DNA from 2 places in the Pseudomonas sp. PS02290 genome. Region 2 is predicted to be linked to the other one. Evidence: riboswitches for the same ligand, from Rfam matches in the RefSeq annotation. Region 2 holds a riboswitch; the other holds the start of a gene.
The links. A riboswitch is a leader RNA that binds a small molecule or an ion and turns the genes downstream of it on or off. The one in region 2 is predicted to bind cobalamin.

Region 1 (7,831 bases), on a different contig from region 2:
AGCGAGCGCCTCAACCGACCACTGCCACCGCTGTGCGCCCGCTGCACTGGCGTTTTGAGGCCATCGGTGGTGTTGTTTGAGGAGATGTTGCCAGAGTTGGCACTGAACGTGCTTCAGGAAGAGATGGCAAAAGGCTTTGACGCTGTGCTCAGCATTGGAACCACCGCCAGCTTCCCATACATTCATGAGCCCATGCTGCGCGCTCGGGTGACGGGAGGCTTTACTGCCGAGATAAACCCTTCGCCGACCGATCATTCCGCGCACATGGATGCGTTTCTGCGGTGTAGAGCCTTAGAAGTGATGGACGACATCGTAAGTCACATTTGTTTCGATTGAATTTGCAAATGGGTACGATTGAAGGCATAGTCTCGGCTTCTTTACACTTCAGCCACGGTCGTGCACATGCTAAACCGCTTCGCACCCCTCGTGCCTCTCGCACTCGTAACGCTGTTGTTCGGCTGTGCGGCCCAGATGCCGACGTCGCAACAACAGTCGCAAAGCCCCCAGTTCCGGGACTCTGCCACCGCTCAATCCGCCAGCAATCGTGCCGATTACGCATCCTCCGTACTGGATGACGAAGTCGCCACCGAAGACGAGCTCGCTCAATTTGCCGATAACAAGCCGTACCGCCTGCCGGTTCTGGCTGACAGCATCCTCGAGCGCGGCAAATCCCTGATAGGCACTCGCTATCGCTTCGGCGGCACGTCGACCACCTCTGGTTTCGACTGCAGCGGTTTCATCGGTTATCTCTTCCGCGAAGAGGCGGGCATGAGCCTGCCGCGTTCCTCCCGCGAAATGATCAACATCGACGCCCCTCTCGTTAAACGCAATGACCTCAAGCCAGGCGACCTGCTGTTCTTCAGCACTGCCGGCCGTGGTCGTGTCAGCCATGCGGGCATCTACCTGGGCGATGATCAATTCATCCACTCCAGCAGCCGCCGCAGCGGTGGTGTCCGCGTCGACAGCCTCGACGATGCTTACTGGGCCAAGACGTTCATCGAAGCCAAACGCGCGCTGGCGATGGCACCCTCAACGGTACCTGCAACCACCACCGCGATGAGCTCGACTACAATCAAGCGCCAAACCCGTTAATTCCGGGCGCGCAAAGGGCTAACCCCTCTTGCGCGCGACCCCGGCCCTCGGCAAAGTAAGCTGCATCCCGCACAGGTTGTCGTGTTTATGTCGTTAACGGTTCGCCTGATCGTCGCCTCTCTGGCTGTGCTGCTGGCCGCATGTTCCAGCACTCCACCGCCTGCTCCACGCAAGGTCGTCTACCGGCCTGTGGTCTCCGCTCCTCCCCAGTTTTCTTCACCGCTCGCCGACGACGTTCTGTTGCGCGCGATCGGCCTCGTTGGCACGCCCTATCGCTGGGGCGGCAACACGCCTGATTCGGGTTTCGATTGCAGCGGCCTGATCGGCTATGTCTACCACGACGCTGCCGGTATCACCTTGCCGCGATCCACGCGGGAAATGATCACCCTGCGTGGCCCGGACATCGACCGCAGCCAGTTACAGACCGGTGATCTGGTGTTCTTCGCCACGGGCGGCGGCTCCCACGTCAGCCACGCCGGCATCTACGTCGGGGAAGGGCGATTCGTTCATGCACCGGCCACCGGCGGCACCGTCAAACTCGACAGCCTGGACAAGCCTTATTGGCAAAAGGCCTGGCTGAATGCCAAGCGCGTTATCCAGCCGTCGAACTTGGCCAGGCAATAGTCGTTTTTGAGGCAACGTGTTCATGGGCTGTTGCTGCAGGAACACCTGTGCACTCCAGGGTGAGATCCCGTTAACCCGTGGGCGCTCTGCCCACGGGTCGATTGACGCTCCCCAGTCAACCCTCTAACCTTCGCGCCATGTTTCAGGTGCCCGGGACCTTGTTGGTCCACAGGGTGAAACAGGGAAGCCGGTGCGATTGCTCGTGCGATCAATTCCGGCGCTGCCTCCGCAACGGTAAATGAGTCAAGGCCACGCACAATGCCACTGTGTTCGCTGAGCATGGGAAGGCGCCTGGCCTGCCACGGTTGTGGCAACTCATGAGTCCGGAGACCGGCCTGATCCATCGAACAGCATCACGGAGGGCGATGCTCTGCTGCAGGCCGGGCCTTGTCCGGTGCCTGCTGACAGTCTTTGCCTGTGCCCTCCGTTTGCCACACCTGCCCTCAAGCGGAGAGCTGAGATGAGCGAATCCCCCGAACGTGACGAACGCCACCTGGCGCGCATGCTGCGCAAAAAGGCGGTGATGGACGAGCGCATTTCCAGCGCGCCAAATGAATGCGGATTGCTGTTGGTCCTGACCGGCAACGGCAAAGGCAAAAGCAGCTCGGCCTTCGGCATGCTGGCCCGCGCCATGGGCCATGGCATGCAGTGCGGCGTCGTGCAGTTCATCAAAGGCCGCCACAGCACCGGCGAAGAGCTGTTCTTCCGCCGCTTTCCCGAACAAGTGCGTTACCACGTGATGGGCGAGGGCTTCACCTGGGAAACCCAGGACCGCCAGCGTGACATTGCCGCGGCCGAAGCCGCCTGGGCCGTGACCCGGGAAATGCTCAAGGACGCCTCTATCGGCATGGTCGTGCTTGATGAGCTGAACATTGCCCTCAAGCACGGCTATCTGGACCTGGAGCAGGTGCTGAGCGATTTGCAGGCACGCCCGCCGATGCAGCACGTGATCGTCACCGGTCGCGGGGCGAAGCAGGAACTGATCGACTTGTCCGATACCGTTTCCGATATCGGCGTGGTCAAGCATGCCTTTCAAGCCGGCATCAAGGCGCAGAAAGGCATCGAACTGTGAGTGAGCGCCAGCCCCGGCACTGCCCGGCAGTATTGATCGCCGCGCCCGCGTCCGGTCAGGGCAAAACCACCGTCACCGCCGCACTGGCCCGTCTGCATCGCAATCAGGGGCGCAAGGTGCGGGTGTTCAAATGCGGGCCGGACTTTCTCGACCCGATGATTCTCGAACGCGCCAGCGGCCATCCGGTGTACCAACTGGACATGTGGATGATCGGCGAGGCCGAAAGCCGGCGCCTGTTGTGGGAAGCCGCCGCCGACGCCGACCTGATCCTCATCGAAGGCGTCATGGGCTTGTTCGACGGTACGCCGTCCAGCGCAGACCTGGCCCGGCGTTTCGGCGTGCCGGTGCTGGGGGTGATTGACGGCACGGCCATGGCCCAGACCTTTGGCGCCCTGGCGCTGGGGTTGGCGCGCTATCAGCCGGATCTGCCATTCGCCGGCGTGCTGGCCAATCGCGTCGGCACAGTGCGCCACGCGCAGTTGCTCGAAGGCAGCCTGACCGAAGGCCTGCGCTGGTACGGCGCGTTGTCCCGTGAAACCGGCATTGAGCTGCCCAGCCGGCACCTCGGGCTGGTTCAGGCGAGCGAACTGAATGATCTGGACATGCGCCTCGACGCTGCTGCCACCGCGCTGGCCAGCACCTGCGACGCCACGTTGCCACCGTCCGTGACCTTTACCGCGCCGGAATTCGTGCCGGCCGAACCGCTGCTGGCCGGCGTGAAAATCGCCATCGCCCACGACGAGGCGTTTGCGTTTTTCTACGGTGCCAGCCTCGACCTGTTGCGGGAGATGGGCGCCGAACTGTCGTTCTTTTCGCCGATCCGCGACCGCGAATTACCCGACGCCGACAGCCTGTATCTGCCGGGCGGTTACCCGGAACTGCATCACACGGCGCTGGCGGAAAACCACAGCATGCTCGCCGCGATTCGCGCGCACCACGCCGCCGGCAAACCCTTGCTCGCCGAATGCGGCGGGATGTTGTATCTGCTCGATGCCCTGACCGATGTCGACGGCCAGCGCGCCGAAGGGGTGGGCTTGCTCAAGGGGGAAGCCGTGATGCAAAAGCGTCTGGCCGCCCTGGCCCTGCAATCGGTCGAGCTGCCGGAAGGCACCCTGCGCGGCCACACCTATCACCACTCCCTGACCAGCACCGAGCTGACTCCCATCGCCCGCGGCCTCAGCCCCAATGGCGGGCGCGGCGCCGAAGCGGTGTACCGCGAAGGGCGCATGACTGCGTCCTACGTGCATTTCTACTTCCCCTCGAATCCCCAGGCGATGGCGGCGCTGTTTTTGCCATGAGCCCATCTAATTCAACCGCCGCATTCTGTGGGAGCGAGCCTGCTCGCGAAGTGGGCGCGTCCGATCCCACTCCTTGTCTGAAAAACCGCTTTCGCGAGCAAGCTCACTCCTACATGGGGCGCATCGCAGGTGATTGCTGTGTTTCACGCGCGGGACAGGCGAGCCATGACTGAACACACCTTCACTGACCCCGAACGCGCCGCCGTTTACCGCGCCATCGCCGAGCGTCGCGACATGCGTCACTTCTGCGGGGGCACCGTCGCGCCGGAGTTGCTGGCCCGTCTGCTCGAAGCCGCCCACCACGCGCCGAGCGTCGGTTTGATGCAGCCGTGGCGTTTCCTGCGCATCACCGATCCGGCCTTGCGCACGCAGATTCAGGCGCAGGTGGAGGAGGAACGCATTCGCACCGCCGAAGCCTTGGGCGAGCGGTCCGACGATTTCATGAAGCTGAAGGTCGAGGGCATCAGCGACTGCGCCGAGGTATTGGTCGCTGCGTTGATGGACGACCGCGACAAACACATCTTCGGCCGCCGGACCCTGCCGGAAATGGACATGGCGTCGTTGTCTTGCGCGATCCAGAACCTCTGGCTGGCGGCCCGTGCCGAGGGCCTGGGCATGGGCTGGGTGTCGCTGTTCGATCCCCAGGCCCTGGCGGATCTGCTGAAGATGCCAACCGGTTCAAAACCCCTGGCGATCCTGTGCCTCGGCCCGGTCAAGGAATTTTACCCGGCGCCGATGCTGGTGCTGGAGGGCTGGGCGCAGCCGCGCGCGTTGCAAGAGTTGGTCTACGAGAACACATGGGGAGTGATTGCATGAGTGTGGCGTTATTGAGCGTCGCCGGGGTCGCGCTGGACGCGTTGCTCGGCGAGCCAAAACGGAACCACCCGCTGGTGGCGTTCGGCCGTTTTGCCGAGCGCATCGAACAGCGCCTGAATGCTGCCGGCCGGGGCTGGCGCAGCCATGGCGTGACGGCGTGGTTCATCGCCGTGATTCCGCTGACCCTGATCGCCACGTTGCTCAGCTGGCTGCCGTTCGTTGGCTGGCTGGTGGAAGTGCTGGCGCTGTACTGCGCGTTGGGTCTGCGCAGTCTGGGCGAGCACGTCGAGCCGGTCGCCCAGGCGCTGCGCAGCGACGATCTGCCCGAAGCGCGTCGGCGCGTCGGCTATCTGGTCAGTCGCCAGACCGCCGAGCTGGACAGCACCGAAGTGGCCCGTGCGGCCACCGAATCGGTGCTGGAAAACGGCAGCGACGCGGTGTTCGCGGCGATCTTCTGGTTCGTCGTGCTGGGCGCGCCGGGCGTTGTGCTCTATCGCCTGAGCAACACCCTCGACGCCATGTGGGGCTATCGCAACGAGCGCTTCGAACGCTTCGGCTGGGCGGCGGCGAAAATCGACGACTTGCTCAACTACATTCCTGCACGATTGGTGGCGTTGACCTACGCGCTGCTGGGCAACACCCGACTGGCCCTGCGCTGCTGGCGCACCCAGGCCCCGAAGTGGGACAGCCCCAACGCAGGCCCGGTGATGGCCGCCGGCGCCGGTGCGCTGGGCGTCGAGCTGGGTGGCCCGGCGATTTATCACGGCGAGCTGCATGAGCGCGCGACCCTGGGCGAAGGCGTGCCGGCGGACGCGGACTCCATCGATCGAGGCTGGCAACTGGTGCAGCGCGGCGTGTGGCTGTGGTTGCTGATTTTGTGTCTGGGGACAGAATTCTATGCTTGAACACGGCGGCCGATTGCGTGGCGCAGTCCTGAAATATGGCATTGATGAGGCGGACTGGCTGGACCTGTCCAGCGGGATTTCGCCGTGGTCGTGGCCAATCCCGGCGATCCCGGAAGCGGCCTGGGCGCGCCTGCCGGAAACCGATGACGGTCTGGAAGCCGCCGCCCGCCGCTACTACGGCGCCACGGACGTACTGCCGGTGGCCGGTTCCCAAGCGGCGATTCAGGCGCTGCCGCGTCTGCGCCAGGCCGGCAAGGTCGGTGTGCTGTCGCCCTGCTACGCCGAGCACGCCGAGGCCTGGCGCAACACCGGTTTTCTGGTGCGCGAAGTGCTTGAGCACGAAGTGGAGCGGTTCATCGACACCCTTGATGTGCTCGTCGTGGTCAACCCGAACAACCCCACCGGCCTGAGCCTCACGCCCGAACGCCTGCTGGAATGGCACACGCGGCTGGCCCAGCGTGGTGGTTGGCTGGTGGTCGACGAAGCGTTCATGGACAACACGCCGGAGTTGAGCCTGGCGGCTTACACCCAGCGTTCGGGGCTCATCGTATTGCGCTCGTTCGGCAAGTTCTTCGGGCTGGCCGGTGTGCGCCTGGGTTTTGTGCTGGCGGAGCCGCGCTTTCTCAAAGTCATGGCGCGGCAGATCGGACCTTGGTCCGTCAGCGGGCCAACCCGCATCATCGGTCAGGCCTGTCTCAACGACGTGGCCGGGCATCAACGCCAGCGCCAGCGCACCGAGCAGGCCAGTCAGCGTCTGGTTGATGTGCTCAGCCGCCACGGCTTCGCGCCCAAGGGCGGCTGCGCGCTGTTTCAGTGGCTGATCACGCCGCTGGCGGAAGAACTGTATGAGTTCTGCGCACACCGGGGCATCCTTCTGCGGCTTTTTATTAACAACAGCAACAACAACAGCAGCCTGCGTTTCGGCCTGCCCCGCGAGGACGCCGACTGGCAGCGTCTGGAACAGGCACTGAGCGAATTCTCCCGGGAGCGCCCATGAACATCGGCAAAACCCTGATGGTGCAGGGCACCACGTCCGACGCCGGTAAAAGCACGCTGGTGACGGCGCTGTGCCGCTGGCTGACCCGACAGGGCGTGCGCACCGTGCCGTTCAAACCGCAGAACATGGCGCTCAACAGCGCAGTGACCGCGGACGGCGGCGAGATCGGCCGCGCCCAGGCCGTGCAAGCCCAGGCCTGCGGCCTCGAACCCCACACCGACATGAACCCGGTGCTGCTCAAACCCAACAGCGACACGGGCGCGCAAGTGATCATTCACGGGCGCGCCGTCACCACCATGAACGCCGTCGCCTACCACGACTACAAAGCCATCGCGATGCAGGCCGTACTCGCTTCCCATCGCCGCCTCAGCGAGGGCTGGCCGGTGGTCATGGTCGAAGGCGCCGGGTCGCCGGCCGAGATCAACCTGCGCGCCGGCGACATCGCCAACATGGGCTTTGCCGAGGCAGTGGATTGCCCGGTGCTGCTGGTGGCGGACATCAATCGCGGCGGGGTGTTTGCCCATCTGGTCGGCACGCTGGAATTGCTGTCGCCCAGCGAACAGGCGCGGGTCAAAGGTTTCATCATCAATCGCTTTCGCGGCGACATCGCGCTGCTTCAGCCCGGCCTCGACTGGCTCGAACAGCGCACCGGCAAACCGGTGGTGGGCGTGCTGCCCTACGTGATGGACTTGCATCTGGAGGCTGAAGACGGCCTCGATCAGCGCCAGACCGACAAGGCCGAGCAGGTGCTCACTGTCATCGTGCCGGTCCTGCCGCGCATCAGTAACCACACCGACTTCGACCCGCTGCGCCTGCACCCCCAGGTCAATCTGCAATTCGTCGGCCCTGGGCAGGCGATTCCCGGCGCTGACCTGATCATCCTGCCCGGCTCGAAAAGCGTGCGCAGCGATCTCGCCTATCTGCGCGCCAACGGTTGGGACACCGCCATTAGCCGCCACCTGCGTTACGGCGGCAAAGTGCTGGGCATCTGCGGTGGCCTGCAAATGCTGGGCGAAGAGTTGCACGA
Region 2 (7,831 bases):
CTGCTCCACGTGCTGGTGCTGTACGCGGGCTGGCTGGTGAGCGAGCGTTATGGCATTAACCCGTACGTGGTGTTTGCCGTCTGTGTGCCGGTCATCGCCCTGGGGGCGTGGCTCAGTTATGAGTGGATCGAGAAGGGCCTGTACCGACGCATGAAGGGATGGCTGGATCAGAGAAGGGCGAGCAAGGAAGCAGCTCTGTCATGACGGGTTTTTAGTCGAGGCAAACCGCTTACCTGACTAAAACACTAGGGCTTTGTCAGGCGCAGTTGATTGGCGTAAACTGCGCCCCACGTCTGCGAGGAATTTTCATGACCGCTATTACGATTACTGATGCCGCCCACGATTACCTGGCCGATCTGCTGGAAAAGCAGAACACCCCCGGCATCGGCATCCGCGTGTTTATTACCCAGCCTGGCACCCAATACGCTGAAACCTGCATTGCCTACTGCAAGCCGGGCGAAGAGAAACCTGAAGACACGGCCATCGGCCTGAAAAGCTTCACCGCCTGGATCGACGCGTTCAGCGAAGCGTTTCTGGACGATGCCGTTGTCGATTACGCGACTGACCGCATGGGTGGTCAACTGACCATCAAGGCGCCAAACGCCAAAGTGCCGATGGTCAACGCCGACAGCCCGATCAACGAGCGTATCAATTACTACCTGCAGACCGAGATCAACCCGGGCCTCGCCAGTCACGGCGGCCAGGTGACCTTGATCGAGGTGGTGGAAGAAGATGAGGCAAATGTCGCCATTCTCCAGTTTGGCGGTGGTTGCCAGGGTTGCGGTCAGGCAGATGTCACGCTCAAGGAAGGCATCGAGCGCACATTGCTGGAGCGCATCCCCGAGCTGACCGGTGTGCGTGACGTGACCGACCACACTCAGAAAGAAAACGCGTACTACTGAGTCAACGTGTGATACCAGGAAGTATGGTGTTGCAGGCAAGCCCCGACGGGTTCGGGGCTTTTTTGTGGGCGCTCGCCAAGGTCTAGAGGCGCACGCTAGGGCCTGAACACATGGGCATGGCCCGCGCGATACAGCGATGACTCGCTGAACACGTCGTTGCCCAGTACCCGACCCACCAGGATCAGCGCGGTGCGACGAAATCCCTTGATCCGCACCTTCTCCTCGATGTCTGCCAGTGTGCCGGTGACCCAATCCTGATCCGGCCAGCTGGCGCGATGCACCACGGCGATGGGGCAGTCGGCGCCATAGTGCGGCGTCAGCTCGGCGACGATCTTGCCGAGGTTATTGACCCCCAGATGGATCGCCATGGTTGCCCGGTGCCGTGCCAGATCGCCCAGGCTTTCGCCTTCGGGCATGTCGGTTTTGTCGGCGTAGCGGGTCAGGATCACGCTCTGGGAGATGTCCGGCAGCGTCAGCTCTGTCCCGAGCAACGCGGCGCAGGCGGCGGTGGCGGTGACGCCGGGGATGATTTCGAAGGGGATCTGCAGCTCGCGCAGGCAGCGGATTTGTTCGCCGACCGCGCCATACAGGCTCGGATCGCCGGAATGCACACGCGCCACGTCCTGGCCCTGTGCATGAGCGGATTTCATCAGCTCGATGATCTGCTGAAGGTGCAATGGAGCGCTGTTGGTGACCTGAACTGCCTGATGACCTTCCAGCACCGCTTCAGGCACCAGGGAACCGGCGTAAATGATCACCGGGCAGGAGCGGATCAGCCGCTGGCCTTTGACAGTGATCAGGTCCGGATCGCCGGGGCCGGCGCCGATGAAAAAAACAGTCATGGGGTGTCCTGATTGGGGTTCATTTGAGCAGTGGCTCGTCGGATGCATTCTCCCTGAGCGCACTCGGTCTGACTTTGTAGGACTGGCTTTAGCCGGGAAGGGGCCCTCGGGCACACCAGCAAAATCTGCGGTGGGACCACTGACGCCTTCCCGGCTAAAGCCGGTCCTACAGTTCTAGCCGGTCCTACAAGGTTGAGCCGGCCTATGAGATTGCTCCAACCCTAACGTTTGCGGTTGCCAGAGCAAAGGTCGCGTGGGGGCTTTTTCGGCGGGGGATGACCAAGGTCGCGGGCGCGCCGGTCAACCGTGTCACCATCGCCAGCGCCGCGCTTTCTGCCACGCCGTAGCAGCCGGTGCGTTCGAAAGCTATGTCCGAACGGTAAGTCAGCTGTGCCTCGTAAGCCGCCAGATCACCCGCGCTGAAAAACCCGATCGTCAGCCCCAGCTCATGACCCAGTACCAGCAGCCCTACCTCAGCCGACTTGCCGTCAATGGAGGCGAGGGCGGCAACGTCTTTCAGCTGAAGACGACCCTCCCGCAACCCATCCTCCATCAACTGCCGAAGCTCCAGCGCCGAACAGCCGCGCTGGCAGCCCAGACCGACCACCCACAGCGGCCGATCGCGCACTTCATTCACAGAGCAGGCTTCAAACCGACGTGCGTCGCGGTCGCTTCATTGCGCCGAAACAACCAGGCGCTGATCCAGCCCAGGGCAATCCAGAAAACCGCATTGGTCAGCAGCGACGCGATCTTGAATTGCGCTTCAAGGGCTTCCGGCGCCAGTGCCGAATGCACCGCCGGTTGCGGCGCGCCGACGATATGCGGCACCACCAGGATCACCGCGCCCAAGGCCTTCAACAGCCAGTGCCGGGCAAACACGATCAACGCCAGGCCTGCAGCCGTGGAGGCGGCGGTGCCGACCCACCAGATCTGCCGTTGTGTCAGGTCTGCCGCGACAGTGCCGGGCAGCTCGGGCGGCAAACCGAGAGTGGGCGCCAGCACGAACACCGCATAACCGGCCAACCCCCACAGCACGCCTTCGCGGGCACTGGTCGGCGTACGCAGGGTGTACAGCGCCGCCAGCATCAGGGCGAAGCCGACCGCGACCACCAGATTGCCGCCGGTGGTGGACAGCACGCGCTGCCAGCCGTCTTCCGGCTCCCAGGCTTCGGCGTCATGGACGTGGCCGGCCATCGCACCCTCGGCGTGCTCGTGCATCTCAGCAGCCGGGGCCTTTTCGTAGGTCTCCGCCTGCAGGATCAGTGGCGCCACCGAGAAGCTCTGCAGCAGCGTCAACAACAGGGCGGCGAGCAGTCCGGTGAACCCGGCCGTTTGCGCAATTCGCTTGAACATGGCGGCGGGTCTCAATGGCACGGGAAGGCGGAGCTGTGGCGGGTGTCGTGTGCTGCGTTGTGCACCGCATCGATGTGGGAGAAACCGGCGAAGTACACCAGAAACGCACCGAGAAACATCGCGCTGACGGCGGCGACAAGGCGCTGGCTTTGGGTGGCGGTCACGGCTGTTGTGGTGTTTGTGCTGGTGCCGGACGTCTGGCGGGGTGTGCTGATGGACATGGCGCTTCCCTCTGAAGTGGATTCAGCGGACGGAAAGACGCGAAGACTCCGCAGGCGAAGGCCGGCAGTGATCAACAGCGCCCGCCCACCGCGGGTTGTGTTATGTAGCGTTATCGGGCCGGTCTCCGGGCTCGCGAGGGGCACATGCATCAGCCGTGACAGCCGTCGTGCCTTCAAGAATCGCCTTCCCATATCGTTGCCGACACAGTGGATCTGACTCTTCACTCGCTTACCGTTGCGGGGGCAGCACCGGACTGATACACACCCGAAGGTCTGTACGCACCGGTTTCCCGTTTCACCCTGTGAAGGGCACCCGTAACAAGGTGTGTAGCAGACCACGGGCTGTTTGGCTCGTCAATCGGCCCTTCAGCCGATGCGTCAATCAATGCAGCGATCGGTGCGTCAATTGGTGCGGCGATCATTGCAAAGCGCGATTGACCGGCCTCCAGTCACTGCGTAGCCTTGCGCACTTGAGGTTCGCCGGGCGCCTTTATCAACTACCAAGGCCACCGGCGCTAAGAAGGGAATGCGGTATCAAGCCGCAGCTGCCCCCGCAACTGTAAACGGACAGCTTCATTGCACAGCCACTGCGCGAGCGGGAAGGCGCGATGAATACCGGTCGCCTGATGATGCCTATCAGCGACCGGCCGCCGTGAGCCAGGAGACCTGCCTCGAATCGGACCGCCTGCAAGCGGCCGAGGAATTCCACTACAACCGGGCGGGGTGATCCGGTGGCGAATCGAACCGCGCGCCTGCTTCCACCGGCCTGCGCTGCTTTCGTCCTCGTTGCCCCGCCGCACGCCTGAGGGCAACCGATGAAAACACTGGCCAAACTCCCCGTCACCATCGTCACCGGCTTTCTCGGCTCGGGCAAAACCACCTTGCTGCGGCACATGCTCGACAACGCCGAAGGCCGACGCATCGCCGTCATCGTCAATGAATTCGGCGAACTGGGCATCGATGGCGACATCCTCAAGCAATGCACCATCGGCTGCACCGAAGAAGAAGCCGTCGGTCGCGTGTACGAACTGGCCAACGGCTGCCTGTGCTGCACCGTTCAGGAAGAGTTTTTCCCGGTGATGCAGGAACTGGTTGCCCGTCGTGGCGACCTCGATCACATCCTCATCGAAACCTCGGGTCTGGCCCTGCCGAAACCCCTGGTCCAAGCCTTCCAGTGGCCGGAAATCCGCAACGCCTGCACCGTCGACGCCGTGATCACCGTAGTCGACAGCCCGGCCGTGCTCGCAGGCACCTTCGCCGCGTTCCCGGACCAAGTCGACGCCCAGCGCAAGCTCGATCCGAACCTGGATCACGAATCGCCGCTGCACGAACTGTTCGCCGACCAACTGGCCAGCGCCGACCTCGTCGTGCTGAACAAGGCCGACATGCTCGACGCGGATGCTCTCGCCGCCGTGCGTGCCGAAGTCGCCGAAGAACTGCCGCCGGCGGTGAAGATCGTCGAAGCGAACAGGGGCCAGCTGCCGATCAGCGTATTGCTGGGCCTGGGCGCCGAATCCGAGCTGCACATCGACGGGCGCAAGACCCACCACGATCACCACGAAGGCGACGATCATGATGATCACGACCATGACGCCTTCGACTCGATTTCCATCACGCTTCCCCAGGCCGACGAATCGCTGTTGCTCGACGCGCTGACCCAGGCCGTCGTCCAGCACGGCATCCTGCGTGTCAAAGGCTTCGCCGCCATTCCCGGCAAACCCATGCGCTTGTTGGTGCAAGGTGTCGGCACGCGTTTCGACAAGCATTTCGACCGCGCCTGGAAAGCAGACGAAGCCCGGGAAACCCACTTGGTGCTGATCGGCCAGGAACTCGACGCCGGCGTCCTTGAAGCGCAATTGCGCGACGCAGTCTCAGGCATAAAAGGCTAACCATGCACCTGCTGCGTACACAGCCCGGCGGCTTCGTCCCCGACGACAGCATCGCTGACCTGGGCCAGACGCCCGCCGAGCTGGTGATCCTGTGCAGCGCCGACTCGAATCTGGCGCTGCTGGCTGAAACCGCGCGGCAATTGCCGGATAGCTACCCGAGCCTGCGCCTGGCCAACCCGATGCAGGTGCAAAACCATGCGTCGGTGGATCTGTACGTGGACGAGGTGCTGCGCCACGCCAAAGTCATCCTGATTTCCCTGCACGGCGGCATCGGCTACTGGCGTTACGGCGTCGAGCGGCTGGTGGAGCTGGCCGCGAAAGGCGTGAAGCTGATTCTGATCCCGGGCTGTGATCGGCCAGACCCCGAGCTGAGCGGCCTGAGCACGGAATCCGTCGAAGACCGCGAGCGTCTCTGGCATTACCTGCGTCAGGGCGGCAAGCACAACGCGCTGGCGCTGTTCAATTTCATCGCCACACGCTGGCTGGGCGGCGACTACCCGTGGGCCGAGCCGCAGACCCTGCCGCGCACCGTGATTTATCACCCGCAGAACGCCAACGCCGACCTGGCCCGCTGGCAGGCCGACTGGCGCGCCGATCAGCCGGTCGCGGCCGTGCTTTTCTATCGCTCCCACCTGCAGGCTGCCAACACCGGCTTCATCGATGTGTTCTGCGAGCGCTTGTCGGCCCAGGGCCTGAACCCGTTGCCGATTGCCGTCGCCAGCCTGAAGGAAGCCGGCTGCATGAGCGCGATACAGGACTGGCTCGACGAGGTGGATTGCGAGGTGATTCTCAACACCACCGGCTTCGCCCAATCCAGCCCGGAAGCGCCGGATGTTCGGCCGTTTCGCCGAGACATCCCGGTCATTCAGGCCATTTGCGCCCAGGACAACGAACCCGCCTGGCAGGCAAGCGCCCAAGGGCTGGGCCCCCGAGACCTGGCGATGCACATCGCGCTGCCGGAACTGGACGGGCGCATCATCAGCCGGCCAATCAGCTTCAAGGACCTGGCCTGGCACAGCGAGCGCAGTCAGTCCGACGTGGTTTGCTACCGCGCCCAGCCGGAGCGCATGGATTTCGTCGCCGAACTGGCCCGGCGCTGGGTGCTGCTCGCCCGCACCGCCAACACCGACAAGCGCGTAGCGCTGATTCTGGCCAACTATCCAACCCGCGACGGGCGCATCGGCAACGGCGTCGGCCTCGACACGCCAGCGGCCGCGCTGAACATCCTTAAGGCCATGCAGGCGGAGGGTTACCCTGTTGAGGACTTGCCCGAGACCGGTACTGCGCTGATTCACGCCTTGCTCGGCGGCGTCACCAATGACCCGGACAGCCTCGATCGACGGCCGTGCCACCAGAGCATGGCCATGGACGAGTACAGGGCGGCGTTTCAAGCGCTGCCGCAAGCCAATCGCGATGCAGTCATCGCGCGATGGGGCGCCCCTGACACCGACCCCATGTGTCGGGACGGGCGGATGATGATCGCCGGCCTGCGTTTCGGCATGACCTTCGTCGGCATTCAACCGGCGCGTGGCTACAACGTGGACCACAGCGCGGTGTATCACGACCCTGATCTGGTCCCGCCCCACGGCTATCTGGCGTTTTACTTCTGGCTGCGCAAACGCTATGGCGCTCACGCTGTCATCCACGTCGGCAAGCACGGCAATCTGGAATGGCTGCCGGGCAAAGGCGTCGGTCTGTCCGAGTATTGCTGGCCGGACGCGATCCTTGGCCCGATGCCGAATATCTACCCGTTCATCGTCAACGATCCGGGCGAGGGCGCCCAGGCCAAGCGCCGCACCCAGGCGGTGATCATCGACCACTTGATGCCACCGCTGACCCGCGCCGAAACCTACGGTCCGTTGCGCGACCTTGAACTGCTGGCGGACGAATATTACGAAGCGCAGCTGCTTGATCCGCGCCGCGCCAGGGAGCTGCAAAAAGACATTCTCAGGCTGGTGCGCGAGACCCACATCGACCGCGAACTGGCGATGGACGGGGACGCCAACAGCGAGGCCGACGCCGCCGTGTGGCTGCCGCGTCTGGACACCTACCTGTGCGACCTGAAGGAGTCGCAGATCCGCGACGGCTTGCACGTATTCGGCGAGTCGCCCACCGGCCGGCTGCGCATCGACACGCTGCTGGCCATGGTGCGCGTGCCTCGCGGCGATGGTCGCGGCGGTCAGGCCAGTCTGCTGCGGGCGTTGAGTCAGGCGCTGGCGCTGGATTTCGACCCGCTGGACTGTGATCTCGGTGCGCCATGGACCGGCGACAAACCTCACGCATTACATGAAGTCAGCGCTGAATCATGGCGCACGACGGGTGATACCCGTGAGCGGCTGGAGCTGTTGGCCGCGCAGATGATTGAGCAGATTGCCAGCGGCGTGCCTCTCAGTAATCGGTTAGAAAACAACAGCTTGTCCGACGTTGTTCAGTCCCTGCATGAAGTGGTTATCCCTCGCCTCGACGCCTGCGGTCCTGCCGAGATGTCGAACCTGCTCGGCGCATTAAGTGGGCGATTCGTCCCGGCCGGGCCGAGCGGCGCCCCCAGTCGTGGACGGCTGGACGTGCTGCCCACCGGGCGCAACTTCTTCTCCGTGGACGTGCGCAATCTGCCGACCATGACC

Region 1: it holds a riboswitch for cobalamin, as region 2 does, so the genes downstream of both, cobO (cob(I)yrinic acid a,c-diamide adenosyltransferase) here and cobW (cobalamin biosynthesis protein CobW) in region 2, are expected to answer to the same signal.

What each region holds. Positions count from the first base shown of each region.
Region 1 covers NZ_JASCOY010000008.1:125,419-133,249, reverse strand. The annotation lists gene QMX88_RS06885 (NAD-dependent deacylase) at 1-336, shown strand, start outside; gene QMX88_RS06880 (C40 family peptidase) at 403-1,092, shown strand; gene QMX88_RS06875 (C40 family peptidase) at 1,180-1,716, shown strand; cobalamin riboswitch at 1,844-2,069, shown strand; gene cobO (cob(I)yrinic acid a,c-diamide adenosyltransferase) at 2,177-2,788, shown strand; gene QMX88_RS06865 (cobyrinate a,c-diamide synthase) at 2,785-4,086, shown strand; gene bluB (5,6-dimethylbenzimidazole synthase) at 4,252-4,902, shown strand; gene cbiB (adenosylcobinamide-phosphate synthase CbiB) at 4,899-5,807, shown strand; gene cobD (threonine-phosphate decarboxylase CobD) at 5,800-6,804, shown strand; gene QMX88_RS06845 (cobyric acid synthase) at 6,801-7,831, shown strand, end outside.
Region 2 covers NZ_JASCOY010000065.1:12,865-20,695, forward strand. The annotation lists gene QMX88_RS21805 (acyltransferase family protein) at 1-204, shown strand, start outside; gene nfuA (Fe-S biogenesis protein NfuA) at 309-902, shown strand; gene cobM (precorrin-4 C(11)-methyltransferase) at 998-1,744, opposite strand; gene QMX88_RS21820 (cobalamin biosynthesis protein) at 1,947-2,381, opposite strand; gene QMX88_RS21825 (CbtA family protein) at 2,378-3,097, opposite strand; gene QMX88_RS21830 (CbtB domain-containing protein) at 3,109-3,318, opposite strand; cobalamin riboswitch at 3,418-3,650, opposite strand; cobalamin riboswitch at 3,775-4,006, shown strand; gene cobW (cobalamin biosynthesis protein CobW) at 4,134-5,207, shown strand; gene cobN (cobaltochelatase subunit CobN) at 5,210-7,831, shown strand, end outside.